DNA from 3 places in the Citrobacter sp. U14242 genome. Region 2 is predicted to be linked to each of the others. Evidence: riboswitches for the same ligand, from Rfam matches in the RefSeq annotation. Region 2 holds a riboswitch; each other region holds the start of a gene.
The links. A riboswitch is a leader RNA that binds a small molecule or an ion and turns the genes downstream of it on or off. The one in region 2 is predicted to bind thiamine pyrophosphate.
Positions count from the first base shown of each region.

Region 1: linked by a shared signal. The riboswitch ahead of thiB (thiamine ABC transporter substrate binding subunit) and the one ahead of thiC (phosphomethylpyrimidine synthase ThiC) in region 2 are both predicted to bind thiamine pyrophosphate.
Region 3: linked by a shared signal. The riboswitch ahead of thiM (hydroxyethylthiazole kinase) and the one ahead of thiC (phosphomethylpyrimidine synthase ThiC) in region 2 are both predicted to bind thiamine pyrophosphate.

Region 1 covers NZ_JBKGLW010000007.1:174,163-183,974, forward strand. The annotation lists gene araC (arabinose operon transcriptional regulator AraC) at 1-31, shown strand, start outside; gene ACLJXE_RS13470 (DedA family protein) at 151-918, shown strand; gene thiQ (thiamine ABC transporter ATP-binding protein ThiQ) at 975-1,676, opposite strand; gene thiP (thiamine/thiamine pyrophosphate ABC transporter permease ThiP) at 1,660-3,270, opposite strand; gene thiB (thiamine ABC transporter substrate binding subunit) at 3,246-4,229, opposite strand; TPP riboswitch at 4,261-4,473, opposite strand; gene sgrR (HTH-type transcriptional regulator SgrR) at 4,507-6,162, opposite strand; gene sgrT (glucose uptake inhibitor SgrT) at 6,262-6,384, shown strand; gene ACLJXE_RS13500 (sugar efflux transporter) at 6,560-7,738, shown strand; gene leuD (3-isopropylmalate dehydratase small subunit) at 7,829-8,434, opposite strand; gene leuC (3-isopropylmalate dehydratase large subunit) at 8,445-9,812, opposite strand, start outside.
Region 2 covers NZ_JBKGLW010000021.1:19,021-28,832, reverse strand. The annotation lists gene ACLJXE_RS23655 (YjaG family protein) at 1-39, opposite strand, end outside; gene nfi (deoxyribonuclease V) at 73-753, opposite strand; gene hemE (uroporphyrinogen decarboxylase) at 763-1,827, opposite strand; gene nudC (NAD(+) diphosphatase) at 1,877-2,650, opposite strand; gene rsd (sigma D regulator) at 2,747-3,235, shown strand; TPP riboswitch at 3,285-3,510, shown strand; gene thiC (phosphomethylpyrimidine synthase ThiC) at 3,594-5,492, shown strand; gene thiE (thiamine phosphate synthase) at 5,492-6,127, shown strand; gene thiF (thiazole biosynthesis adenylyltransferase ThiF) at 6,120-6,878, shown strand; gene thiS (sulfur carrier protein ThiS) at 6,859-7,059, shown strand; gene thiG (thiazole synthase) at 7,061-7,831, shown strand; gene thiH (2-iminoacetate synthase ThiH) at 7,828-8,961, shown strand; gene cspA (RNA chaperone/antiterminator CspA) at 9,081-9,293, opposite strand.
Region 3 covers NZ_JBKGLW010000001.1:480,860-490,671, reverse strand. The annotation lists gene ACLJXE_RS02230 (GntR family transcriptional regulator) at 1-627, opposite strand, end outside; gene thiD (bifunctional hydroxymethylpyrimidine kinase/phosphomethylpyrimidine kinase) at 679-1,479, opposite strand; gene thiM (hydroxyethylthiazole kinase) at 1,476-2,264, opposite strand; TPP riboswitch at 2,296-2,392, opposite strand; gene ACLJXE_RS02215 (RcnB family protein) at 2,627-2,959, shown strand; gene ACLJXE_RS02210 (fimbrial protein) at 3,016-3,999, opposite strand; gene ACLJXE_RS02205 (fimbrial biogenesis outer membrane usher protein) at 4,011-6,497, opposite strand; gene ACLJXE_RS02200 (fimbrial assembly chaperone) at 6,515-7,192, opposite strand; gene yehD (fimbrial protein YehD) at 7,256-7,795, opposite strand; gene ACLJXE_RS02190 (DUF2574 family protein) at 8,062-8,343, opposite strand; gene apbC (iron-sulfur cluster carrier protein ApbC) at 8,605-9,714, opposite strand.

The DNA.
Region 1 (9,812 bases), on a different contig from region 2:
TCCGAGCGAGTTTCGCGCTGGATGTGAATAAAAAGTGAATGATGTGTCCTGAAAGTTGTCATAACTCGCAATCTATTCAGACAATTGATGGCTTGACGAAGTTGAGAAGGGTTAGCAGAATCCCTGCTTCGTAAATCTGACGGACACATTATGCAAGCATTGCTGGAACACTTTATTCTCCAGTCCGCCATGTACTCTTTGATAGCTGTGCTTCTGGTGGCTTTTTTAGAGTCTCTGGCGCTGGTTGGCCTGATTCTACCTGGCACCGTGATGATGGCGGGGTTGGGTGCCTTAATTGGCAGTGGTGAACTGAATTTCTGGCATGCCTGGCTTGCGGGCATCGTCGGTTGCTTGTTGGGGGACTGGATCTCTTTCTGGCTGGGCTGGCGTTTTAAAAAGCCGTTGCACCGTTGGTCCTTCATGAAAAAGAACAAGGCGTTGCTGGACAAGACCGAACACGCGCTACACCAGCACAGCATGTTTACTATTTTGGTGGGGCGTTTTGTTGGCCCGACGCGTCCACTGGTACCAATGGTTGCGGGAATGCTGGATCTGCCCGTCGCCAAATTCATCGTCCCCAATATCATTGGCTGTGTGCTGTGGCCACCGTTCTATTTCCTGCCGGGTATTTTGGCGGGCGCGGCAATCGATATTCCTTCCGATATGCAGAGCGGAGATTTCAAATGGCTGTTGCTGGCGACTGCATTGCTGCTGTGGGTTGGTGGCTGGCTGTGTTGGCGACTGTGGCGCAGTGGCAAAGCCGCTGTCGATCGTTTAACCGCATATTTACCGCGAGGCCGCCTGCTGTATCTGGCGCCGCTGACGCTTGGGGTTGGCGTAGTCGCGCTGGTGGCGTTATTACGTCATCCACTGATGCCGGTGTATCTCGATATTTTGCGCAAAGTGGTGGGTTACTAAGAGGTGGACTGCCGGATGGCGCTGACGCTTATCCGGCTTACACAATATCAAATCGATTACCCGGTTTTGATGCCCAATAGTGCCGAAGCGCTGGCTTGCCCACTCAATAACGCCTCCGTATTTCCTTGCCATGCAATGCGCCCATCGGCGACCACAATTGAGCGTGGCGCAATGCGTGCCGCATCTTCAACGCTATGGGAGACCATCAGCATCGTCAGTTGTTTGTCACGACAGACCTCGGCAACCAGCGATAGCATCTCCTGGCGCAACGCCGGGTCGAGTGCAGAAAACGGCTCATCAAGCAGTAAAACGGGTTGTTCGCGAACCAGACAACGTGCCAGCGCTACACGTTGCCTTTGGCCGCCGGAAAGCTCGCCGGGGAGTCTGTCCAGCAGGTTATCAAGACCCATTTGTTGGGCGATGTGCTGTAGTTTTTCATGCTGAGACGCGTTCAGTCTTAATCCCGGATTCAAACCCAGGCCGATGTTTTGCTGCACGTTCAGATGGTTGAACAGGTTGTTTTCCTGAAACAGCATGGAAACAGGACGACGAGAGGGCGGTGTGACGGTGTGATCTTCGCCTTCAATCATCATTGTGCCGCTGGCAGGCGTCAGAAATCCGGCAATCAGATTCAATAGCGTGCTTTTCCCGGCGCCGCTGGGCCCGAGCACCGCGACTTGCTCACCGCGCGCTACCGATAATGTGAAACGCATGGGTAAGTGGTGATAAAGCCATGTAATATCAATCAGTTTTAACATTTCGTCCCGGCAATTTTTCAATAACGGTAAACAGTGTAAAGCACAGGATCAGCAGCAATAACGCAGTAACAGCGCCATCCTGACTGCGGTAAGATCCAATCTGCTGATACAGATAAAACGGTAGCGTGCGGAAATCCTCGTTGCCAAACAGTGCCACCACACCAAAATCGCCAATCGACAGTACGCAGGCAAAGGCCATCGCCTGCGCCAGCGGGCGCTTCAGGGCCCGTAGTTCAACCACTTTCAGCCGTGACCATCCTTCAATACCCAAAGACTGACACAACATACTGTAGCGTGCGGTCACATCGCGCATCGGGTTTTCCAGCACCTTCAGTGCGTAAGGGATCGCCATCAGCGCATTGGTGAAAATCACGATGGCGTCAGCCGATTCCGGCAATCCAATGCTGTTATTGAGCAGCAAAAAGAACCCGGTGGCCAGCACGATACCCGGCATGGCGAGTATCATCATGCCGCTCAGTTCCAGTGCCTGACCTGCCAATACCTGCTGCCGGGCACGCAGTTCGCGGCTACTCCACAGCAGCATCATAGTCAGAATGACGCACAATATGCCTGCCGCCAGCGCGATGCGCAGTGACGTCCCCAGTGCTTGCCACAGCACTGGCTGCGTAAGCACATCCAGCACATTGCGGTTTAAACCATCGACAATCACCGCCAGCAACGGTGGAAGCAACAGCAACAGAGCGAGAGCAATCAACATTAAGTCAGCCAGTCGGCTGTGTAGACGATCGTCGGGATCGCGCCAGCCTTGTACCAGCGTAGTACCGGGTGCGATTGCGCGACTCAACCGTTGGCTGATTAGTACCAGCGCTAAACAGCAAACCATTTGGATCAGGGCCAGCATAGCCGCCCGCGCGGGATCGTAATCAAAGCTCAGTGCCTGATAGATAGCCAGCTCGATAGTGGTTGCCTGCGGCCCGCCGCCGAGCGACAGCACGGTGGCGAAGCTGGCGAAACACAGCATAAAGATAAGTGCTGCTACGGGAAGGATCTGACGACGCAGCCACGGCCACTCAACAAAACGGAAGAAATGCCAGCCGCGCATCCCTAACTGCGCCGCGAGCTGGCGTTGCTCGCCGGGGATGTTCTCCAGCGATTGCAGCAGTAAACGACTGGCCATCGGCAGGTTGAAAAAGACATGCGCCAGCAGAATACCCTGTAAGCCGTATGGCGAAAACGTCCACTCCAGCCCGAATGTGTGCCAGAGCGAGGCCAGCCAGCCCTGACGACCATATACGCTAAGGATGCCGAATACGGCGACCAGCACCGGCAAGATCAGCGTCATCGCGCACAGGCGCAACAGGGCCAGACGTCCGGGAAAGCGCCGGCGATAGAGCGCTCTGGCGAGGAAAATCGCCGGGATAACGGACAACACTGCGGATAAAAATGCCTGCCAGAAAGAAAAGCGCACCACGTGCCACAGGTAGCTGTCCTGCCAGAGCGATAACCATTCTCCCTGCGGTGCGTTAAACCACAGTGCCAGAAATGCGGCCAGCGCGACAGCCACCATCAATGTGGCAGCTGAAAGCCCTGGGATCAGCCAGCCGGGAATTAACGGCTGACGGCGCGTTGCCATTCGCTAATCCATGCCTGGCGCTGGGCAGCAACTTGCTGCGGGGTAAATTCCAGTGCGTTGACCGGTTTTTCCAGTTGCTCAAATCCTGGCGGCAGGGTGACCTGCGTCACCGGATACATCCAGTTGCCCGTTGGGATCGCATTCTGGAATGCCGGAGATACCATAAATTTCAGGAATTTTTCCGCCAGCTCTGGTTGCTTGCTGGCAGCGGTACGCGCGGCAACCTCCACCTGCAGATAGTGACCTTCGCTAAAGTTGGCGGCGGCGTAGTTACCCTTTTTCTCTTCGATAATATGATAGGCCGGGGAGGTGGTATAACTCAGCACCAGATCGCTTTCACCCTTCAGGAACAGGCCGTAAGCTTCACTCCAGCCTTTGGTGACGGTGACGGTTTTGGCTGCCAGTTTCTGCCAGGCTTCTGGCGCTTTATCACCATAAACTTTCTGCATCCACAGCAGCAGTCCCAGACCCGGCGTGCTGGTGCGCGGGTCCTGATAAATCACACGCCATTTCTGGTCGCTTTCGACCAGTTCTTTCAGGCTTTTCGGCGGGTTTTTCAGCTTGTTTTTATCATAAACGAAGGCGAAATAACCGTAATCAAACGGGACAAAGGTGTCGTTTTTCCATCCGCCTGGCACACTGACTGCACTCTCCGGCACGTTGCTTTTAGCGAACAGCCCGGTTTGCGTAGCGGCTGACAGAAGGTTGTTGTCCAGCCCCAGTACGATGTCAGCTTTGCTATTTTTTCCTTCCATACGCAGGCGGTTCAGCAGCGATACGCCATCCTCCAGCGCGACCAGTTTCAGTTCGCAGTTGCAGTCAGCTTCGAAGGCTTTTTTGATGGTTGGGCCGGGGCCCCAGTCGGCGGCGAATGAATCATAGGTATAGACAGTCAGAACGGGTTTAGCGAAGGCAGGCGCTGCGCACAATAACAGCAGGGGAAGACATTTTTTTAACACTTTGCACCTCAAGAGTTGGGTGGCAAAGGACTTGAGTTGCAGCCTCAAATCCCTTCGCCGGCATTATCCGGATCAGGTTCGACGGGTATTTTCTCAGCCCATACGCGTCATCCTTCACGCTGCCTGCGTTCGCTCACCCCAGTCACATAGTTATCTATGCTCCTGAGGATTCACTCGCTTGCCGCCTTGATGCATCATGAACGATTTAGCGTATATTTGTTTTCTGGCACCCCGTTGAGAACGGCGTTAGTGTAATGATTTTGTTGCCCGGCAGCAATTAAGGATCCGGCGGCGCAAACCAGGCCGATTTAAAATCAAACCAGCCGAGGGTATTCATCCGTAGGCCACGCATACTGCGCTGCCCCTGAATGATCAACCAGTGATGGATCAATGGCACAATGGCTTTAGTGGCGAGTAGCTGTTGACACCACGAAGCCAGACTCATTTCACCGGTTCGCCAGCGGGCGGCATCGTTTTCCCAGTCTCGCGAGATACAGTTTTGCAGCAGCGGGACTTCACATAAATGGGCGAACAGTGAGAAGTCCAACGGCAAGGTGAAGTTAGCGCTGTTGAGCCAGATATCACTGCTGACATCACCCGCATGCCATTGATCGTAGTCGATCTCCTGAATGGTTAACTGTACCTCATGCGCTGCCAGTAACGTCTGCATAATCTGCGCGATGACCCGATGCTCAATATGATCGCGATAGTAGGTGAGCGTCAGGGTTTCCAGCCCGGCGGGCTTTTCACCATGACCAGGCCTGGCGTGATGCCAGCGGGGCAACAATCCGTAAGCAGGGAACCAGTGTCGTTGATACTGCTCGTCAGCGTGGTAGATCAAATTTGTCGGAGAGAGCACGCGGCTTACCCACTCCCGGACATCCTGCCTGGCGCCACGCGCAGTACGTGCATCAAACAGCAGGTAGTAGCATCCTTCTTCCAGCCGGCTCTCGATTGCCTTTTCATCTTCTGTTGGGCCCTGGAGCGTTAACCCGCCTCCGGGTTCTTCACCAATGTCAGGTAACACCCAAACGTTCACTTCGTCGATCAGCGCCCGGTAGCCAAAATAGTCATCGAACGCGTGAATTTTCAGCTGGTTACTGGTGTTGCGCATTACCGCATACGGGCCAGTACCGATGGGATGGCTGGAAAAATTACTCAGCGTTTCCCATTCTCGCGGCAGGATCATGGCGGGCACTTGCCCCAGTAACCAGGGAAGCCAGCGATCCGCTTGCGCAAGATGAATATCCAGCGTCCAGGCCGTGGGGGAGACGATATGCGTAATGTGCGAGTACAGCGGCAACGTATTAATGCGGGTTAGTGAGGCGATCACATCGTCCATTTCCAGCTCGCGGCCGTGGTGAAAATGGATCCCCGGGCGTAGAAAGAATCGCCAGTGCAAAGGTGAAATCTGCTGCCAGTGATGCGCGATGTCAGGTTCCAGTTCCCCATTTTCCTCATTTACACGAATTAAGGCGCTGAAGATTTGCCGGGCGATATGGGTTTCGGAACGGCGTAATGCTGTTCCAGGTAGCAGGTTGCGCATCGGTCGATAATACAGGACGCGCATGATGTGCCGCCCCTGGCGAAAGCTACGGCCGAGGTGGGAAACCAGCATCTGTCGCACGGCCGTTTTGTCGCCGACCAGTTGTACCAGCTGATCGATGCGATCCTGCTCCAGCAGGTCTTCCGCTCGCTGTTGCTGGAGCGCCAACCCGGTATAGAGGAATGTCAGGCGTGAGCGTTTACCCCGGCCGACCTCCGCTTCCCATGTTAACCAGCCACGTTCCTGCATGGTATTGAGCAGGGTTCGCATATGACGGCGAGAGCAGCTAAGCAACTCCGCCAGCTCGTTCAGCGTAGTGTCTTGCGTTTTGCCGTCACAGCATTGCCACAGACGGATAAACTGTTGTTGCAAACGACCAGAAGACATAAAAGGGGAACTCCTGCACAAAACTCAGCAATTTTATTATCCCTATATTAAGCCAATAATAGATTCCGATGAAGCGATGAGACAACGAAGGGGTCATCTATGCGTCAGTTCTATATGAAGTACTTTACCGCGGCAGAGAAATCGTCCTGGTTGGCTTGCCTGAGCGCGCCGCAGCGCTTAAAGATGCTCGAAGAACTGATGCAGTGGGAGGTGACAGCCTGACCTCTGAATTGAGAATTGCAGACATCATGTGTGACTGAGTATTGGTGCAGGCTGTGTCCTGCCATTCTACCCAGCGTCGATGCCAGGTATAATGGCAGGATACAGCCTCTATTCACCCGCCAGCAGATTTTTTCTGCTGGCTTTTTTCGTATCAGCCCAGCCAATAGGGATAAAAATGCTCTGGATTATGACCATGGGACGGCGCCTCAATGGCGTTTACGCGGCATTTATGTCGGTTGCTTTTATGATGGGCGTGGCGGGCGCGTTACAGGCACCCACGCTGAGTCTGTTTCTGAGCCGTGAGGTCGGGGCGCAGCCATTCTGGGTAGGGTTGTTTTATACCGTCAATGCGATTGCCGGGATCGTGGTCAGCCTCGGGCTTGCAAAACGTTCCGATAACCAGGGCGATCGACGAAAGCTGATCATGTTCTGCTGTCTGATGGCTGTTGGTAACGCGCTGCTTTTTGCCTTTAATCGTCATTATCTCACGTTGATTACCTGTGGTGTGCTGCTGGCCTCGCTGGCCAATACTGCGATGCCGCAGTTGTTTGCGCTGGCGCGGGAATATGCGGATAACTCCGCGCGCGAAGTGGTGATGTTTAGCTCAGTGATGCGCGTACAGCTTTCGTTGGCCTGGGTTATTGGGCCACCGCTGGCATTCATGCTGGCACTGAATTACGGTTTCACGGTGATGTTCTCTATTGCGGCTGGTATTTTCGCGATTAGCCTCGTGCTGATTGCGCTGATCCTGCCCTCTGTTCCCCGGGTGGATCAACCTGTTGATCTACCGCCTGAACAAGCGGGGGGCTGGCAGGATAAAAATGTACGCATGCTGTTTATTGCCTCCACGTTGATGTGGACCTGCAACACGATGTACATCATCGATATGCCGCTGTGGATAAGCCTTGAACTGGGTTTACCCGACAAGCTTGCAGGGCTCCTGATGGGGACAGCTGCCGGGCTGGAAATACCGGCGATGATTCTGGCCGGTTACTCTGTGAAGCGTTTTGGTAAACGGCGAATGATGATTACCGCCGTGGCAGCGGGGGTGCTGTTTTACCTTGGTCTTATTTTCTTTCACAGCCATATGGCGTTGCTTATTTTGCAGCTATTTAACGCCGTATTCATCGGTATTATCGCTGGGATAGGGATGCTGTGGTTTCAGGATCTAATGCCGGGACGCGCGGGTTCTGCCACCACATTATTTACCAACAGTATTTCAACGGGGGTCATTCTGGCGGGGGTGATTCAGGGAGCAGTGGCGCAAAGCTACGGACATTTTGCCGTTTACTGGGTAATCGCGGCGATTTCTGTGGTTACGCTGGTGATGACCGGGCGGGTGAAAGACGTTTAATGATGTTGCCGAATGCGCTGCGCTTATCCGGCCTACACATAATCCATACCTGTAGGACGAAAAAGCGCAGCGCATCCGGTACAACAAGCGCTAGCGCATAAATGCAGGTTGCTTGTGTTCGTACTCGGTAATCGCCGCTTCGTGTTGCAGCGTCAGTCCGATGCTGTCGAGACCATTCAGCATGCAGTGGCGACGGAAAGCGTCAATTTCGAATGGATACGCTTTGTCTCCGGCTTTCACCTCCTGCGCTTCCAGATCAACCTCAAAACGGATGCCCGGATTTGCCTGTACCAGTTTGAACAGCTCATCGACTTCTTCATCGCTTAATTTCACCGGCAGCAGTTGGTTGTTGAAGCTGTTGCCGTAGAAGATGTCGGCGAAGCTCGGCGCAATGACCACTTTGAAACCATAATCGGTCAGCGCCCAGGGCGCATGCTCACGTGAAGAGCCGCAGCCAAAGTTTTCCCGCGCCAGCAGAATTGACGCACCTTTATATTCCGGGAAGTTCAGCACGAACGCCGGATTAGGCTGTTGCCCCTTTTCGTCCAGGAAACGCCAGTCGTTAAACAGATGAGCGCCAAACCCGGTGCGTGTTACTTTCTGCAAAAACTGTTTGGGAATAATGGCATCGGTATCGACGTTGGCGGCATCCAATGGGACAACCAGGCCGGTATGCTGGGTAAATTTCTCTGCCATGGTAGTTTCCTTATTTGATGCTGCGAATGTCGGCAAAATGGCCGGTAACGGCGGCAGCGGCGGCCATTGCCGGGCTGACTAAGTGTGTGCGTCCACCGCGGCCCTGACGGCCCTCAAAATTACGATTGCTGGTAGAAGCACAGCGCTCACCCGGATTCAGACGATCGTTGTTCATGGCCAGACACATGGAACAGCCTGGTAAGCGCCATTCAAAACCGGCTTCAATGAAAATCTTATCCAGACCTTCTGCTTCCGCTTGCGCTTTTACCGGACCAGAACCTGGAACAACCAGTGCCTGAACGCCCGGGGCGACTTTACGACCTTTGGCAATTTCTGCCGCGGCGCGTAAATCTTCAATACGTGAGTTGGTGCAGGAGCCGATGAAGACTTTATCGATAGCGACTTCGGTTAATGGAATACCGGGTTCCAGCCCCATATAAGCCAGCGCTTTTTCTGCTGAAGCGCGTTCCACGGGATCGGTAAATGATGCCGGGTCGGGGATATTATCGTTCACTGAGATGACCTGGCCAGGGTTCGTTCCCCATGTCACCTGCGGCGCGATCTCTTCTGCCTGCAAGGTGACAATGGTATCAAACGTTGCGCCATCGTCGGTTTTCAGCGTTTTCCAGTACGCAACTGCATTGGCAAAGTCGTCACCTTTCGGGGCGTGCAAACGGCCCTGCACATAGTTGAACGTGGTTTCATCCGGTGCGACCAGGCCCGCTTTGGCACCCATTTCAATGGCCATGTTGCACAGCGTCATACGGCCTTCCATGCTCAGTGCGCGAATGGCTTCGCCGCAAAACTCAACGACATGTCCGGTACCGCCTGCGCTACCGGTTTTACCGATAATGGCCAGCACGATATCTTTGGCGGTGATGCCCGGAGCGGCTTTACCATTAACTTCGATCTTCATGGTCTTCGCGCGCCCCTGTTTCAGGGTCTGAGTGGCCAGGACGTGCTCTACCTCGGAGGTCCCGATTCCAAACGCCAGTGCACCGAACGCGCCGTGGGTGGCGGTATGCGAGTCACCGCAGACGATGGTCATGCCCGGTAACGTTACACCTTGTTCTGGCCCCATCACGTGGACGATGCCCTGATATGGGTGGTTCAGATCGTACAGTTCCACGCCAAATTCATTGCAGTTTTTGATCAGCTCCTGCATCTGAATACGCGCCATTTCGCCTGAGGCGTTAATGTCTTTAGTTTGCGTCGAAACGTTGTGGTCCATCGTGGCAAAGGTTTTACCCGGCTGGCGAACCTGGCGGCCATGCGCACGCAAACCATCAAATGCCTGCGGAGAGGTCACCTCATGCACCAGATGTCTGTCGATATATAACAGTGGGGTTTCATTTTGCGCCTCAAAGACGACGTGCGC
Region 2 (9,812 bases):
CAGTTTCTCCAGACGCAAGTGAATCGGATTTTGTAACATGATGAGTTCTCAAATACGGAAATTAGCGGCAGTTTACCCGATATGGGCCGTTTTTGCTGCAAGCCGCGTAAAAGCCGGGCGTTCAGATGCCACCGCATCCGCCCAGCGTGTTGGTTCTGGCAGACGGTAGCCGTTCATACAGCGCTGCACCCATGCCAGGGCACTGTCCATGCTCACGCGATGACCGGTCGAGACAAACAGTGGATTACAGCGTGCTTTGCTGCGCCAGACCCAGGCCAGTTGCTCGCCTTTATCCAGCAGCGGCGCTAATGCACCGGGTTCGGCCGCAAGAGGTTCAAACTTGCCGCACAGCCGTTTTTTCGCCACACCAATCGTCGGAACATCCACCAGCAGACCAAAATGACTGGCGACGCCCAGACGGCGAGGATGGGAAATGCCGTGCCCATCGACAAACAGCAGGTCCGGCTTTTGTGACAGCTGTTGCCAGGCGGCCATCAGCGCGGGAGTTTCGCGAAAGGAGAGAAAGCCGGGAATATACGGCATGGTGGTAGCAATACGCGCCACTTTGTATTCAACCAGCTCAAGCGTGGGATATTTCAGCAAGACCATCGCAGCTCGCGTCACTTCGCCGCCCTGCTCAAACCCGACATCCGCCCCACCAATCAGGTTCGGCGGTTCGGTTTCAAGGCGATCCTCTCGGGAAACCGAAGAGGCCAGCTCAAGCTGCTGCGCACGAAGCGACGCGAGATCCATATCGGTTCCTTAGCGGTGATACGGCCCGGATAACCGATGTACCGCCTCCACGAAGACACCCGCATGTTCCGGCGGCACGTCCTGGTGAATACCGTGACCAAGGTTAAAGACATGACCTTCGCCCTGACCGAATCCAGCCAGAATCGTTGCCACTTCTTCTTCGATACGCGCCGGTGGCGCATACAACATCGACGGGTCCATATTGCCCTGCAGTGCCACCTTATGGCCTACGCGTCGACGCGCGTCAGCAATATCAGTTGTCCAGTCAAGACCCAGCGCATCGCAGCCGGTTTCCGCCATTGCTTCCAGCCACTGACCGCCACCTTTGGTAAACAACGTCACGGGGACACGGCGACCGTCGTTTTCACGTAGCAGACCGTCGACAATTTTATGCATGTAATACAAAGAGAACTGCTGATAGTCGCGACCGGTCAGCACACCGCCCCAGGTGTCGAATATCATCACCGACTGCGCACCTGCTTTGATCTGTGCGTTCAGGTATAGGGTGACGCTTTTCGCCAGCTTATCAAGCAACAGATGTAGCGCTTTTGGATCGGCATACATCATCTTTTTAATCACGGTGAAGGCTTTGCTACTGCCACCTTCAACCATATAGGTCGCCAGCGTCCACGGGCTGCCGGAGAAGCCGATCAGCGGCACTTCACCTTTCAGCTCACGCCGAATGGTGCGCACTGCGTTCATGACGTAGCCCAGTTCATCTTCCGGGTCTGGAACGGGCAGTTTTTCCACATCAGCCTTACTGGTGACAGGAGAGGTAAAGCGTGGGCCTTCCCCGGCTTCAAAATAGAGCCCAAGCCCCATCGCATCCGGGATAGTCAGAATGTCCGAAAAGAGGATCGCTGCATCGAGCGGATAGCGGCGCAGCGGCTGCAGCGTCACTTCACAGGCCAGCTCGGCATTTTTGCACAACGCCATGAAATCGCCCGCCTCGGCACGAGTGGCTTTGTACTCCGGCAAATAGCGGCCCGCCTGGCGCATCATCCATACCGGAGTCACATCAACGGGCTGGCGCAGCAGCGCACGCAGGTAACGATCGTTCTTCAGTTCGGTCATTTTTATCTTCCTTTTAGCGTCAGACCGCCAGTGTATCATTACTCGTTCTTCACTCGTACTCAGCCCGACACATCGCCACGGTATCTTCGATCAGTCGGCGCGCGACGGTACCCGGCGGCGGTAAGAGCGGTAAATCGTCGTAGCGATACCAGTTCGCTTCCAGCAGCTCTTTCGGATCGATAACAATCTCGCCACTATCATACTCAGCCATAAATGCGGTCATCAAAGATTGCGGGAACGGCCAGGGTTGGGAAGTGACATAGCGCAGGTTTTTCACCTTAATGCCACTCTCTTCCATCACTTCACGCGCCACCGCTTGTTCTAAGGTTTCCCCCACTTCAACAAAACCCGCCAGCACGGTATGCACGCCATTACGATGGCGAACATGCTGAGCAAGCAGGATGGTGTCATCACGGCGAATAGCAACAATAATGCAGGGGGCAATTTGCGGGTAATAACGTTCACGACAATGACCACACAACATCGCCCACTCAGTTTTACTCGGGTGCATAGGATGGCCACAGTAGCCGCAGAATTTATGCGAGCGGTAGAATTCAGCCAGTTGCACGCCACGTCCGGCCAGTTGAAACAGGCCCACATCCTGGTCGATAACCTGGCGCACTGAACCCATATCATGCCGGCGCGGCTGCTGCACCAACCAGACAGTATCCCCTTCCCATTCGCCTATTGGCAGGGCGCGCTGGCCTACTAAATCAAATCTTGCCGCTTCACCGTAGGGCAGTTCGCCACGAGGCAACCATAATTTTTGCTCATGACTGACAATCCACCAGCCGCTATCTAATTTTTCAATTATACGATCCATATCTCTTGCGCAACCTTTGCTTCACAGGCATGTTGTTTACATTATTTTTACATTTATCGGTGAGCAGTTTTTTAACACCATCTTGCGGAGTCAATCATGCTAAACCAGCTGGAAAGCCTGACGGAACACGTCAGAGGAAGTAATAAACTGGTTGATCGCTGGCTACATGTACGTAAGCACCTGCTCGTGGCTTACTACAATCTGGTTGGCATTAAGCCTGGCAAAGAATCGTACATGCGACTCAATGAAAAAGCGCTGGATGATTTTTGTCAGAGCCTGGTCGATTACCTCTCCACCGGACACTTCAGTATTTATGAACGTATTCTGCATAAATTGGAAGGGAACGGGCAGCTTTTAAAAGCCACAAAAATTTGGCCACTGCTGGAAGCCAATACACAGCAGATCATGGACTACTATGATTCCAGTCTGGAAACGGCTATCGATCATGATAACTTCCTTGAATTTCAAAAAGTTTTATCGGATCTCGGCGAAGCACTGGAAGCCCGATTCGTGCTGGAAGATAAGCTGATCATGCTGGTGTTTGATGCGATGCATGACAACGCAATGATCAAACGCCCTGCTTGAGATTTGTCGCATTAACGCGTAGTTTACATTCATTACCTCTTTTTGAGGTTACTTCTTGTCGGAGTGCTTATTTTCCACAAAAGCATTCGTGATGCGTCAAGGCGGCAAGTCAGTGAACCTCCAGGAGCTTACATAAGTAAGTGACTGGAGTGAGCAGACGAAGCCAACGAAGAGGCAGCGCGAAGGATGACGTGGAAAAGGCTGAGACCGTTAATTCGGGATCCGCGGAACCTGATCAGGCTAATACCTGCGAAGGGAACAAGAGTCAATCTGCAATAGCATCGCCTTCTGGCGATCTTCTCTCTTGCTTCATCCGTCGTCTGACAAGCCATATCCTTACTTTTATCTGGAATGAGCTATGTCTGCCACTACTAAACCATCACGCCGCGAACAGCGCGCTCAAGCCCAACACTTTATTGATACCCTGGAAGGGACCGCCTTTCCTGAGTCAAGACGCATCTATATCACCGGCTCGCAGCCGGATATCCGCATCCCGATGCGCGAAATTCAGCTTAGCCCAACGCTAACTGGCGGCACGAAAGATAATCCTCAATTTGAAGAGAATGAAGCCGTTCCGGTTTACGACACCTCCGGTCCGTACGGCGACCCTGACGTGGCAATTAACGTTCAACAGGGCCTGGCAAAACTACGCCAACCGTGGATTACGGCGCGCAATGATAGCGAAGAGTTAGACGATCGCAGCTCCGCTTACACCAAAGAGCGCCTGGCCGATGATGGCCTTGATGCGCTGCGCTTTAGCGGGTTACTGACACCAAAACGCGCTAAATCCGGTAAATGCGTGACCCAGTTGCACTACGCGCGTCAGGGAATTGTCACCCCGGAGATGGAGTTTATCGCCATCCGCGAAAACATGGGCCGTGAGCGTATTCGCAGTGAAGTATTGCGCCACCAGCATCCGGGGATGAACTTTGGTGCGCGTCTGCCGGAAAACATCACTCCGGAATTCGTGCGTGACGAGGTCGCTGCCGGACGCGCCATTATTCCAGCTAACATCAACCACCCGGAATCAGAACCGATGATTATCGGTCGTAATTTCCTGGTGAAGGTGAATGCCAACATCGGTAATTCGGCAGTCACCTCCTCCATCGAAGAAGAGGTAGAAAAACTGGTGTGGTCTACCCGTTGGGGTGCCGATACGGTAATGGACCTCTCCACCGGTCGTTATATTCATGAAACCCGCGAGTGGATCCTGCGTAACAGCCCGGTGCCAATTGGTACCGTACCGATCTACCAGGCGCTGGAAAAGGTCAACGGGATCGCTGAGGATCTCACCTGGGAAGCCTTCCGCGATACGCTGCTGGAGCAGGCCGAACAAGGGGTGGACTACTTCACCATTCATGCGGGCGTACTGCTGCGCTATGTACCGATGACCGCCAGGCGTTTGACCGGTATTGTCTCGCGCGGTGGCTCTATTATGGCGAAGTGGTGCCTCTCCCATCACAAAGAGAACTTTCTGTTTGAGCACTTCCGCGAGATCTGTGAAATCTGCGCCGCCTACGATGTTTCGCTCTCATTGGGCGACGGCCTGCGTCCAGGCTCGATTCAGGATGCCAACGACGAAGCACAGTTCTCTGAGCTGCATACGCTGGGTGAACTGACCAAAATTGCCTGGGAATATGATGTGCAGGTGATGATTGAAGGCCCAGGTCATGTGCCAATGCATATGATCCAGCGCAACATGACAGAAGAACTGGAACACTGCCACGAAGCACCGTTTTATACCTTAGGGCCGCTAACCACCGATATTGCGCCAGGTTATGACCACTTCACTTCAGGCATTGGTGCGGCGATGATTGGCTGGTTTGGCTGTGCCATGCTCTGCTACGTAACACCAAAAGAACACCTTGGCCTGCCGAACAAAGAAGATGTGAAACAGGGGCTGATTACTTACAAAATCGCCGCGCATGCTGCCGACCTGGCGAAAGGCCATCCGGGCGCGCAGATCCGCGATAACGCCATGTCGAAAGCGCGCTTCGAATTCCGTTGGGAAGATCAGTTTAACCTCGCGCTCGATCCGTTCACCGCTCGCGCTTATCACGATGAAACCCTGCCGCAGGAATCCGGCAAGGTCGCCCACTTCTGCTCCATGTGCGGGCCGAAGTTCTGCTCGATGAAAATCAGCCAGGAAGTGCGGGACTACGCCGCTGCACAGACGATTGAAGTGGGGATGGCGGACATGTCCGAAAACTTCCGCGCCAAAGGTGGTGAAATCTATCTGAAACGGGAGGAAGCCTGATGTATCAACCTGATTTTCCCTCCGTGCCATTCCGCCTCGGACTTTACCCGGTCGTAGATAGCGTCGAGTGGATTGAACGTCTGCTGGGGGCTGGCGTGCGTACTATCCAGTTGCGTATCAAAGACAAGCATGATGAAGAGGTCGAAGCAGACGTTGTTGCCACTATCGCGCTGGCGCGTCGTTATGATGCTCGCCTGTTTATCAACGATTACTGGCGACTGGCTGTTAAACACAACGCATATGGCGTACATCTGGGGCAGGAAGACCTCGAAACCACCGACCTGAAAGCGATTCAGGCGGCGGGGTTGCGCCTTGGTGTTTCCACTCACGATGATATGGAAATTGATGTGGCGCTGGCGGCTCGCCCTTCTTATATCGCACTCGGTCACGTCTTCCCGACGCAAACCAAACAGATGCCGTCCGCCCCGCAAGGGTTGGTACAACTCGCCAGCCACATTGAACGGCTGGCCGACTACCCTACCGTCGCGATTGGTGGCATCAGCCTTGAGCGCGCGCCTGCGGTACTGAATACCGGCGTCGGCAGCATTGCTGTCGTCAGCGCCATCACCCAGGCAGCCGACTGGCAGACCGCCACGGCGCAGCTACTGGATATTGCGGGAGTCGGCGATGAATGACCGCGATTTTATGCGCTATAGCCGGCAGATCCTGCTTGGCGATATCGCGATTGAAGGCCAGCAAAAGCTGAACGAAAGCCATGTGCTGATAGTCGGATTAGGTGGGCTAGGTTCGCCTGCCGCACTGTATCTGGCAGGTGCGGGCGTCGGCAAGCTGACGCTGGTCGACGATGACGATATTCATCTGAGTAATCTGCAGCGCCAGATCCTGTTTACCACGGATGATATCGCCCGCGCCAAATCACAAGTCGCACAGCAGCGCCTTACCCGCCTCAACCCGGATATTGACGTGGTAGCGATCCAGCAACGCCTGCAAGGTGATGCGCTCAGACATGCTGTAGCACGTGCCGACGTAGTGCTCGACTGTACTGACAACATGGCAACCCGCCAGCAGATTAACGCCGCCTGCGTGGCGCTAAATACGCCACTCATTACCGCCAGTGCCGTCGGTTTTGGCGGTCAGTTAATGGTACTTACGCCCCCCTGGGAACAGGGCTGTTACCGCTGCCTGTGGCCAGATGATGTGGAGCCGGAGCGCAACTGCCGCACTGCTGGCATTGTGGGCCCGGTCGTCGGGGTGATGGGAACCTTGCAGGCTCTGGAAGCCATCAAATTAGTCAGCGGGATTGAAACCCCAGCCGGAGAGTTGCGTCTGTTTGATGGTAAAACCAGCCAGTGGCGCAGCCTGGCGCTGCGCCGTGCCAGCGGTTGCCCGGTCTGTGGAGGGCTACATGCAGATTCAGTTCAATGATGAGCCAATGCAGTGCGCCGAGGGGCAAACCATCAGCGAACTGCTGACACAGCTTAATCAGCATAAACCGGGAATGGCGCTGGCGCTAAACCAGCAGATCCTGCCACGTGAGCAGTGGCAACAACAAATCGTGCAGGAAGGCGACCAGATCCTGCTTTTTCAGGTCATTGCAGGGGGTTGATATGTTACGTATTGCCGACAAAACGTTTGATTCACATCTGTTTACTGGCACCGGGAAATTCGCCTCATCACAGCTGATGGTCGATGCCATTCGCGCCTCTGGTAGCCAGCTGGTGACGCTGGCAATGAAGCGCGTGGATCTACGACAGCACAACGACGCGATTCTGACACCGCTTATCGAAGCCGGCGTCACTCTTCTGCCTAACACTTCAGGGGCCAAAACGGCAGAGGAAGCTATCTTTGCCGCCCAACTGGCACGTGAAGCGCTAGGGACACGCTGGCTGAAACTGGAAATCCACCCTGACGCTCGCTGGCTACTGCCAGATCCTATCGAAACCCTGAAAGCCGCCGAAGCACTGGTAAAGCAGGGCTTTGTGGTTCTGCCCTACTGCAGCGCAGATCCGGTGCTGTGCAAACGGTTAGAAGAAGTGGGTTGTGCTGCGGTCATGCCGCTTGGCGCACCCATCGGTTCTAACCAGGGGCTGGAAACCCGCGCGATGCTGGAGATTATTATCCAGCAGGCAACCGTTCCGGTGGTGATCGATGCAGGCATCGGTGTTCCCAGCCACGCTACGCAGGCGCTGGAGATGGGGGCCGATGCGGTGCTGGTCAACACAGCCATTGCCGTGGCTGACGATCCGGTGATGATGGCAACCGCTTTCCGTCTGGCGGTTGAAGCAGGTCTGCTGGCGCGCCAGGCCGTGCCCGGTGTACGCAGCACCAACGCCTGTGCCACCAGCCCACTCACTGGGTTTCTGGAGGCCTTCTCATGAAAACTTTCGCCGATCGCTGGCGACAACTGGACTGGGACGACATCCGCCTGCGCATCCACAGTAAAACCGCTGCGGATGTGGAACGGGCGATCAATGTCTCGCAACCCACGCGTGATGATTTGATGGCCTTGCTCTCCCCTGCCGCCGCCGCCTATCTGGAGCCGCTGGCGCAGCGAGCGCAGAAACTTACTCGCCAGCGCTTTGGCAACACCGTCAGTTTTTACGTCCCGCTGTATCTCTCTAATCTGTGTGCCAATGACTGTACCTACTGCGGCTTCTCTATGAGCAACCGTATTAAGCGCAAAACACTGGACAAAGATGAGATTAGCCGGGAGTGCGCGGCCATTCGCGAGCTGGGTTTCGAACACCTGCTGTTAGTCACTGGCGAACATCAGGCCAAAGTCGGTATGGATTACTTTCGTCGCCATTTACCCGCCATTCGCCGCCAGTTCGCCTCTTTACAGATGGAGGTGCAACCGCTGTCAGAAGCAGAGTATGCAGAGCTGAAGACGCTGGGACTGGATGGAGTAATGGTGTATCAGGAGAGCTACCATGAAGCGGTTTATGCCCGGCACCATCTGAAAGGGAAAAAACAGGATTTCTTCTGGAGGCTGGACACGCCAGACAGACTGGGGCGCGCAGGTATCGATAAAATCGGCCTGGGAGCGTTGATTGGTTTGTCCGATAGCTGGCGGGTGGATTGTTATATGGTCGCCGAACATTTGCTGTGGATGCAGCAACATTACTGGCAGAGCCGTTACTCCATCTCCTTCCCGAGGCTACGTCCGTGTACCGGAGGTATTGAGCCGGCATCAATTATGGATGAACGCCAGTTGGTGCAAACCATTTGTGCATTTCGCTTGCTGTCGCCGGAAATTGAACTGTCGCTTTCCACCCGTGAGTCTCCGTGGTTCCGCGACCATGTGATCCCACTGGCGATCAACAACGTCAGTGCTTTCTCGAAAACGCAACCCGGTGGTTATGCTGATAATCATCCTGAACTGGAACAGTTTTCTCCGCACGACGATCGTCGCCCGGAAACCGTTGCCGACGCATTGATTGCACAGGGATTACAACCCGTGTGGAAAGACTGGGACAGCTATCTGGGAAGGAGGCCTCAGGTGTCATAAATCTGAGGAGATCGCATAAACGAAAAAACCCGCTGTCGCGGGTTTTTTATTCACTGACACTTATCTGCTCAGGCTCTGGCCTTCATCGCTATCGCAAGTGCTCGTGGGATTATCGGCACTTACAGCGCGATAACGTTAACAGCAGACGGACCTTTAGCGCCGTTCTCAACAGAGAACTCCACTTTTTGACCTTCGTCTAAGGTTTTAAAATCGTTGCTCTGGATGGCTGAAAAATGCACAAATACATCTTTGCCACCGTCCTGAGGAGTGATAAAGCCAAAGCCTTTTTCAGGGTTAAACCATTTTACTAAACCAGTCATTTTGTTAGACATAGATACTTCCTTTCATGTTTTGAGCCGCTTATGCAGCGAAGATGGCCTGTTTTGCAGAAATTAACTTATGGGGCACTTAGGAGGAGGCTCACGATGAAGAGTATCTGAGGATAACGCTTGAACTGAGAACTGCTTTACTAAAACTGCTTACATAAGGTCTGTGTTCCAAACCGATGCCATTATAGTAGACTTGCTTCTAATCATTATGCAAGCATTAATTTATTTAATATCCATCAACAGGCGCAATGTTGAACCAGTGCGTCTGCGCGGAAAGGTAACGTATTGATGTATAAATAATAAAAGCCCTGACCGTTGCAGTCAGGGCTTTAAGTTACTACAAACTTCAGATTTAACATTAATAGACTTAACAAGTGTTTACTGCTGTTGATACTACATTTTAAATGTACACGTTTATCACAGATAATATTGGATGCTGATACTGACTAACACTTTCCTCTATTTATCGTTAAATAAACCCAGCCAACTTGATAATAAAACTCAAGAATGGCGACCTAAACA
Region 3 (9,812 bases), on a different contig from region 2:
CATCTGGATATGGGACTGGAACTCTGCGTCCGGCATTCGCGCACTGACGCGTGAGCGCGTGCGCTGTGGAAAGATATGCTGGCTGCGGAAATAGTCGTACAGTGAAACGCCAATCGCATCCACGTCATGGATAAGATGGGCGGGTACCCATGATTCTTCAATAGACACAGCATCTTCATCAACATAGCGAATGCGCTTCAGCAAGAAGACCTCACTGCCGACAGCAACAGCCAACTGCTGAGCCACCTCTTCCGGGCAGGGCACCACGCGTTTATTCACCCATAGCGTATCCGGCTTTTTACCGCGCAACACCACCTGTTGTGAAAAACCGCGCGCTTCTTTGAGCGAATACTCGAAGATGTTATTGATTTGCGTCCCGTAGCCACGCGCACGCGTCACCACCCCCTCTTCTTCCAGCGCCTGCATCGCTTTCCGCACCGTAATACGTGAAACGCCAGTCAACTGGCTGAGGTCACGCTCACCCGGCAGGATATTACCATGCTCCAGGATCCCACTGCGCACAGCGTTCTTAACCGTTTGAGCGAATTTCATATACAGCGGCGTATTGTCCGCCGCTGAAATACGTTCATTCAGTTGCGCGATAAGCTGGGTATGCGCTTGTTCCATTTATCTTTTTCCTGGCAGCCGTTTCTGTCGCCAGTATACCATTTCTGCTCATCACCACCACGCGTGGAAATGATGCACCGGACCAATCCCCTCGCCCACTTCCAGCGTATCCGCCTGCGCCAGCGCCGCAGAGAGCCACAACTTAGCCTCCTGTACCGTATCAGCCCAGTTAACATGACGTGGACGCAGTGCCGCCAGCGCCGCCGACAGCGTACAACCTGTTCCGTGCGTATTTTTGGTCACTACCCTTGGCGCGGTGAAACGCTGTTCGCCATCACGGGTAAAGAGCCAGTCAGGGCTTTGCTCATCATCCAGATGCCCCCCTTTCATTAATACCGCCTCACAGCCCAGCGCCCGTAGCGCCCGCCCCTGTTCTAACATTTCCTGCTCTGTTCGGGCATGCGATGCCCCGAGCAACGCCGCCGCCTCCGGCAGATTAGGGGTAATTATCGACACTTGCGGTAACAGACGGGTACGCAGCGTTTCAACCGCAGAGGAAGACAACAGCGGATCGCCGCTTTTTGCCAGCATTACCGTATCCAGTACGACGTTTTGTACCCGGTGACGCTGTAAGCGTTCGGCCACGGCTTCGACAATGTCGGTTTCTGCCAGCATGCCGATTTTGGTGGTATCGATGCGCACATCGCTGAACACCGAGTCCAGTTGCGCCGCCACAAAATCGGGTTCAATCCGGTATACCGACTGTACCCCACGCGTGTTTTGCGCCACCAGTGCCGTGATGACTGAACAGCCATAAGCGCCGAGTGCCGAAAAAGTTTTTAAGTCGGCCTGAATCCCTGCGCCACCGCTCGGATCGGTTCCAGCAATGGTTAAGGCGTTAATCCGTTTCATGCGTGCTCCTGGGGGTTCAGATTATAGAGGGCATCGAGAAATGCCGGAATAAAGCTTCCCGGTCCCGTCGATTGTTCAGTGGCGCGTTGTCCGGCTAGCTTCATCCAGCTACAGGCAGAAGCAACATTGTTCAACCGGTCCCCCTCCAGGGCGCAACTGGCTGCAACTACCGCTGACAGTGCGCATCCGGTCCCCACTACCCGCGTCATCAGCGGATCGCCACCATGAATACCCACTGTCCGCTGACCATCGGTGACGTAATCCACTTCGCCGGTAACAACGACAATGGTTCCGACCTCGCGTGCCAATGTTTGTGCGGCCGGAATCGCAGCCAATGCTGTATCGGTGGTATCCACACCGCGCCCACCGGCGTTCATCCCAGCCAGGGCGAGTATTTCTGACGCGTTGCCACGAATGGCAGCCGGGCGCAGCGTAAGTATGTCCAGACAAAAGCGACGACGAAAATCCAGTGCGCCAACGGCAACAGGATCCAGCGTCCAGGGGGTTTTCGCCTGCTGCGCCTGCTCAACGGCGGCACGCATTGCCGTGGCTCGCGCCTGGGTCAGTGTCCCAACATTAATGAGCAGCGCCTGGGCAATAGCAGCAAACTGGCTGGCTTCTTCAGGTTCAATCACCATTGCGGGGGATGCCCCTAAAGCCAGTAGCGTATTGGCGGTAAAACTCTGCACAACGTCATTCGTCATACAGTGTGTCAGTGGGGAAAGCGTTCTAAATTGCTGTAAGGTGTGAGCCGCAAGGGCACGGCTGTGCAGGTCAGGCTGCATGGTTCAACTCCTGCCCGCGTGAAGAAGGGACACGAGCAGTGTCAGACTTCCCTACGCTGGCATTATCCAGATCAGGTGGTACGGGTATTTCTCAGCCTTCACCAGGAAGGGCACCCCGAGTCGTTGAAACACAAATATAATATTCAGGTTTCAGCAACAGGATACTGCCTGCTCTTAACGATGTAAATTGGCGCGGAACAGGCTTTGGCGGTGAAACCGCTGGTTACGGTTGCCGAGTTTCCGTACGTTCATTTACACTTTTTACGAAATGACTGGAGTAATCACAAAATAGTGCTTGTCAAATGTCCTGTTAGCCAGGAATCATACAGGGCTAATTTTGATGACCCGAACAGGTAGAGAGGATGGGTATGAAGAAGAAAATGTTGCTGGGTGCACTACTGCTCGCAAGCAGTGCGGTCCGGGCCGCGCCGGCTGCAACCGCTGCCCCCACAGGTATTGATAAATATGAGTTGAGCAGTTTCATTGCCGACTTTACCCATTTCAAACCTGGTGACACTGTCCCGCCACTGTACCGTACTGATGAATACGCGATTAAACAGTGGAATCAGCGCAACTTACCAGCGCCTACTGCAGGTACCCACTGGACTTACATGGGTGGCGCATATGTCCTGATTAACGATGCCGACGGCAAAATCATTAAAGCCTACGACGGCGAGATTTTTTATCACCGGTAACGAAAATGTACCTTCATAACGAAGGTACATTTTTTAAGCGGATTACATCAGGCTAGTTAGTCATAAGATACTGAAAATATGACTTTGCTTTGTACTTCACCCGGTCGTAGTGATTCCCCTGTCACGTGAACATATTTCGCAATAATAGGGAAAGTGTACTGATTGTTGATTGTCTCCAGTTTAGCTATTCTGTCCATCAGAGTATCCCCCTGTTTTAGGGGAGTCGTCTTGGTACCGTTGTAAATCTGGAACCCGACCCCTTTTGCACCATTCGTCGCGGTATTTTTCAGTATCTTCCCGCTTTCATCCCAGTCACCTCGCGCGATTTTAAAACTGACAGGATTGGTGGTGACGTTGTATACGCCGTTGCAATTCAATATCAGATTTGTGGAGCCTGATTTAGTATTATTTGCTGCCAGCATCTCATTTAACGTAGTATCTGGCATCTTAATTTCATATCGAGGTAATGAGAACTGACAGGTTGTTGGTTTATGCATTACTGTAAAGCTTAAATTCTGTGTAAAAGCAGAATTTCCCGACAAACGTCCGGTAATCCAGCAATAAAGATAAACTAACCAGTTTGATGTACATGAGTTCTCAGATGTAATACTGACTGCCGGGTCACTCAGACTAAACGCATCACCGGAGACTGTCTGCTTAGCCGTCCCTGAATTTACATAACTTGCTGTAATCGTGAATTTTTTGGTATTCAGTGTTTCACTGGCGCTAACTGTTTTCTTTCCAATACTAACGGGAAAATCACTGCTCGTTAGATTGATATTAATTAAAATCTTCTTGCCGCTGCTACTCTGAATAGCAACAATGTAATTCGTTAATGGCGTTGTAAAATATAAGCTATCGCTATTGGCAGTACACGTTATATCGCCACTGGAATTGAGATTCAGTTGATTCGTCGCTGTTCCGGATGTCATATCCAGATTAATTGCCGTCAACCCGCCATTTTTTGTCTGAAATGTACATCCTGCCTGGGCTCCAAAGGATGACAACAGCAGAAATATTAAAAATACGTATCCTTTCATATCTTGCATCCTTAGCGGCAAATATAGACTGTATTCTCATCAATCACCTTATCGAAGGTAATCGTGCAGAATTGTCCCTGCTGTTTATTGACCGCGACGTGTACCGACGCGGGAATGTCGTTGGTGCGAATAAATATCCGGCTGCCCTGACCGACCAAACCGACATGATTACCGGCGTTATCTTCTACCTCATAGCCGAACGACAACGGAGAGCCGTCCGGTCGCTGGGCGAGGAAGTACAAGGGTTTACGCCGATCGGTTTCAAACTCCGTCATCACGACCGCGCCGCGATAGGGTACTGTGCCTTTTCGATTGCCCAGTAACGCCACATCACTATTACTGTCGGAAAGATCCAATATCAGCATATTTTCACGGTACGGCGTCAGACTGTCATAAACCGCGTAACCTTTGCTGTTGGTTGTCAGGTAACGATGTCCCTGCACCGCCGCGCCCTGTAATCCAGGCGCTTTAACAATGGCAAATGTATCCGAAAGCCGAGGAGCTAACGCGACACCCTCTGACCACACCACCAAACCACCCTGAATATTGCCGCTGGCCTGTTGATATTTATTCGATTGGCTATAACTGCTGCCAATGGTTGCCATAGGCGCGCGCCAGGCCAGGTTACCCCCCACCGTTGTCTCGCTCCCCTGCCGCTGATGACTGAAGTTAGCGCCGTAGTTGAATTGATCACGACTACCCGCTACACCGCTTAAGCTGGTGTTATTCGACTGATAACCATCATCATCAAATGTTGTTGAGTTAGAGACAAACAAATCGCGCCGCGGCGTAGAAATACCATCCTCCCACGAGAACGGAATGGAGATATACAGGTTAAAACGCTTATCCTCGTGATTATCCTCATCGTACGTCTGGCTAACGGAAAAGGTATAACTGATACGTTGCCAGGCGTTCGAATAACTCAACTGATAATCTTTGCCCGTCCCACTACGTTGCCAGTAGTCACGCCACAGGCCACTGGCCGTCAGGCCCCCCCAGTTTTCGGGTAATGCTTGATTGATATTAAGCGAAAAACTGTTCTTTCGACCAAAGTCATTCTGGTAATAATCCACAATGTCATAAACATCATTTTCATCATGCCTATAGCTATTTTTGTTATTCGCCCACACGTGATCGTTGAAGGTACGATAATCCTGCGAAGAGTAGCGATAACCCGCCAGCGCAAACTGTGTTCCGGTCTGTGCGATATATTTATTCCACGCAACCTGATAACTCTGCCCGTCAAAAACGCCATTATCCTGTTCGCTGTGCGAGTACGTTCCATCTACAGAAACCGCACCAATCGGCGTGTTCCATCCCGTGCCGAATACAAATGAAGAGTAGTTATCCGACAACATGGAACCGCCATATACCGTTAGCAGATTATTCAGTCCATACTGGTAACTACCCTGTATAAAATCAGACTGGTTGCTCGCGCCTTCGATGTTGCTACGTCCGGCGGCAAAATCATATTTCGCGACCCCCGCCTGCAACATATTGGGTACCGATGAATAAGGCACAAGGTAATGCCTTATCGAACCATCAGCCTCTTTAACACTAACGTCCAGATCCGCGCCGCCACCCGCAAGCTGCAAATCATCAATGGCGAATGGCCCCGGGGAGACCTCTTTCTGATAAATAACAAAACCGTTTTGTTCAATAGACACCAGCGCATTGCTCTGGGCTATGCCACGTACCACCGGCGTAAAGTGCTGTTTCGAATTTGGTAACATTTGCATATCGCGCCAGATACGCACACCGCGAAACCGTACAGCATCAAAAATATCCGAGCCGGTATACATGTCCCCGGCACGCAATGTGCCAAGGATGGACGGGATACCCCGTTCCATATATAAGGTATTACTTTTCCATTCGCCGCTACCTTCGTTACCTTTCGTATAGTTGGCATTTGAATGCAGTTGCCAGTCCAGCAAATTCAATCCGCTGTTCAGATTGACATAGCTGCTTTTATCATTTCCGCCGAGTTTATAATTACTGTAATACTGGCTGGCATAATAGGAAGTATAAAATGCGTTAATTCCGCGATCCCAGGTTTCAGGCGGCATATATCCTGATTCATATTCAACTACATATGCCTGAGGCACGCTTAAATTCAGGATAAATTGCCCAATGTCATAACCAATACTGCCGCCCTGCACTGCTGCACGCAGCGGTACACAATCTACGCCTTTATCTGCTTTAATCCCTTCAGTACGAATACCAATTTGCTGCAACTGCGCCCAGGATAAGCATGTTGCATCCGGTTCGGATTTAATATTAATATCGTAATGACCGCGCCAATGGTTATTTAGATAAACATCCATTTCATATATGCCGGGCATCGGCTTGTCGCCATCAATGTGATAGCGAGAAATTTTCTCACCGTTCAAACCACCGATCATAAAGTGGGTATCAAACGTTTCTTCTTCAGCCCATACAGATAATGAAGTTGCCAGCACCGACAAGATGGTCAGTGTAATCGAATTGATCTTTGACATAGCCAGTCCTTGAGCTATTATTCAGTTTTTATTTTTTCACTCAAATAATTACCGTAATCGTCAATAAGCGTGATTTTGTAATGACTAACCATAGCGGTGGTGCTCAACTTTTTATCTGACCACGGAGCAAGTAACACTGTCTCGCTATTTATTTTAGTATGACCTACTAATTCAGGTATCGTTATCCAGTTTGCGGAATTGTTTTTGATATTAATACCACCACTGGCATATTTTATACTTAAGCGAGAAAAACTTTTTTCGTCCACACTGGTAATACCTTGCGGGCGATAAATAAATTTGATGCGATTCTGCATAGCAAATTTAATCATATTCTTACCTTCTGATTCCGCAGAATTAGGAGGAATATCTAACACATTAAGAAAAAAAAGGCTTTCGCGATCTTTTGGCAACGTATTCGTCAGTTGCTTAATTTTTAGCTGCTGGCCGGAACCACCGCTAACTTTTGCCACCGGCGGCGTCATCACAAACGGTACGTGAATTTTCTCCGGTGGCAGGCTGGTATCACCGTCGTCAATCCACGACTGGACCAGCGCACTGCGATTACCTTCATTCATTAACTGCACGGTAATTTCTTTTTTCTGTGCTGGATAAATGATACGCGTGCCGTAAATGTAAACGCCTCCCCATGCAGGCAATACTGTGCCAGCCAATAATAATACTATTATTTTTTTCATTATAATTATCCTTACTACGGAAATAATCGGCGACCAGAGCCGCCGACAAACAGGATAGTAATCTTAATCAGTAACAACAGTCATCGTCAGCGAAGAGGCAACATCACCCGCAGAGACAGCGGCTGAACCAATTTTCGCGTAACGTGCGCTAAAGTTCAGCGTATATTTATTATCTTCTGTTTTAGTTAACTCAATACCTGTATCGGGGTTAACCTGTTTTGTAAAATCATCACCATAGTAAACGGAGAAGCCTGCACCATTATTTGCTGCGGTATTTCGTGTAATATATTTATTAGTGCTATCAAATTGAGAACTGGAGAAAGTAATTTTCGGTGCTTTATCCCCCGTACATTCAACAGTTAATGGCACGGTGGTTTTATTTGAGTATCCGTCATAAACCCCTCCAGCACTTAAGGCATTTAGTCTGTCAGCACCAATCTGGTTCATACCAATGGTCGCCGTGGTATCACCCGTAAATTTACAGGTAGTCCCAACAACCTTACCAGTAATAATCAATTCACCCTGATCAGAATCAGCAGCAAATGCCCCAGTGCTCATAAATACAGTGGACAAAATAGCAACAGAAATAGTTGAACGTTTCATAGCGTCTTCCTTAGTGAATTAATTTCTATTTATTAAGAGGGTTTAACCCTTTAAATTAAATTCTCACACCAGAAACGTTACCGCAATGTAAACGCGTTGTTTTATTGATTTAAAACAAATAACAATCAGCAATATAATTGCAACAAATAAATTGCGCTAAACATTATATTTAGAATTAATAAATCAATACAATTAACTGCCCACGAATCATGTTAAAAATGAATAACAAAAAACGAATTATTCATATAAATAATAAATAGCGATACTTAGTCGTAATGATTTAGCACAATCTGTCGCGTTGCATCCCCTTGTACAGCCACAACCTCAGTTACTACGCCCCTGACAGATGTAGACACTACATCTGTCAGGTTTGAAAGGCGGGTCGTGTTGCCACACCGCTGCTGTAACTGACTATCCACAACATCAGCGCTGCAGGTAGGAACAGTAACGCTTCCACTAATCGTCAATGTTGCCGTATCAGAGGCGAAGACAGGGAATCCAACTCCATAACTCAAAACGATTATTCCCATCAGAAAACGGTTTTTCATTATTAACGTTATTCCTGTAGTTAACGTAAAACAGCATAAACACGGTTTGTTCAGTGAACTGTGCACGAAAAAATCCGTACAGATCAATTGAAATTGTAGATTAATGAAGCGAATTTGATCAATTCAAATGATGATTTACGACTTTTTTCAGATAAAAACGGGGTTTCATTAAGTCAGGATAAACAATAGGGCGTTACTTTTTTATCTAATATATTCACCGCATCAATAATGTATTGGTGCGGTGAATACCTTCAGAAGAGATTAAACCGCGCGGAAGGCAATTTCCCCCGGGATAACCTCTCCCTGCCAGTAGAGCTGTGCGGCGACACGGCCGGCCAGATCGCGATAAATCGCGGTAAACTCACTGTCAGGACGACTGATAACCGTCGGCATACCGCGGTCGAGATCTTCACGCAAGGAAATATGCAGCGGCATCTGTCCCAGCAGTTGGGTGTGATATTGCTCAGCCAGCTTTTGTGCGCCACCCGTGCCGAAAATTGGTTCATGATGACCGCAGTTGCTGCAAATATGCATGCTCATATTTTCAACAATACCCAGCACCGGTACTTCCACTTTTTCGAACATCACGATGCCTTTTTTCGCATCGATAAGCGCAATGTCCTGCGGTGTCGTGACCACTACCGCACCTGTTACCGGAATGTTCTGCGCCAGCGTCAGCTGAATGTCACCCGTACCCGGCGGCATATCCAGAACCAGATAATCAAGATCCGGCCATAAGGTCTCTTGCAGCATTTGTAACAACGCTTTGCTGGCCATTGGTCCACGCCACACCATCGCATTGTCATCAGTGACCAGATAACCAATAGAGTTCGTCGCCAGGCCATGAGACATGATCGGCGCCATATGGGTGCCATCTGGCGAGGTTGGGCGCTGATTTTCCGCACCGAGCATGGTCGGAATGGACGGACCATAAATGTCGGCATCCAGAATACCTACTTTCGCCCCTTCGGCTGCCAGCGCCAGAGCCAGGTTCACCGCAGTGGAGGATTTACCCACACCACCTTTGCCGGAACTCACAGCAATGATGTTTTTCACACCATTAATACCCGGCTGGTTTTTCACGCGTTTCAGCGTCGCGATATTGTGCGACAGCTTCCAGTCAATGGCTTTCGCGCCGGTGATGCGCAATAGATCGGCACTGCATTGCTCTTTTAACACTTCAAACGCGCTGTGCCAGACGAACGGCATCACCAGCTCAACGTGCAACGTGTCATCCATCCAGGCGACATGGTGCAACGCTTTTAACGTCGTCAGATTATGCTTCAGGGTTGAATGCTGAAAATTCGCCAGCGTCCCGGCGACCATGGCGCGCAGGGTTTCTGGTGATTTGGCCTGGGATTGTGCGTTCATCCCGACTCCTTTTTGTTGTTCTGAAAAGACGATTGTCAGCGAGTAGTTTACTCCAACCGCAACAATTATTCATTTAAGGATAAATGCCCTTATCACTT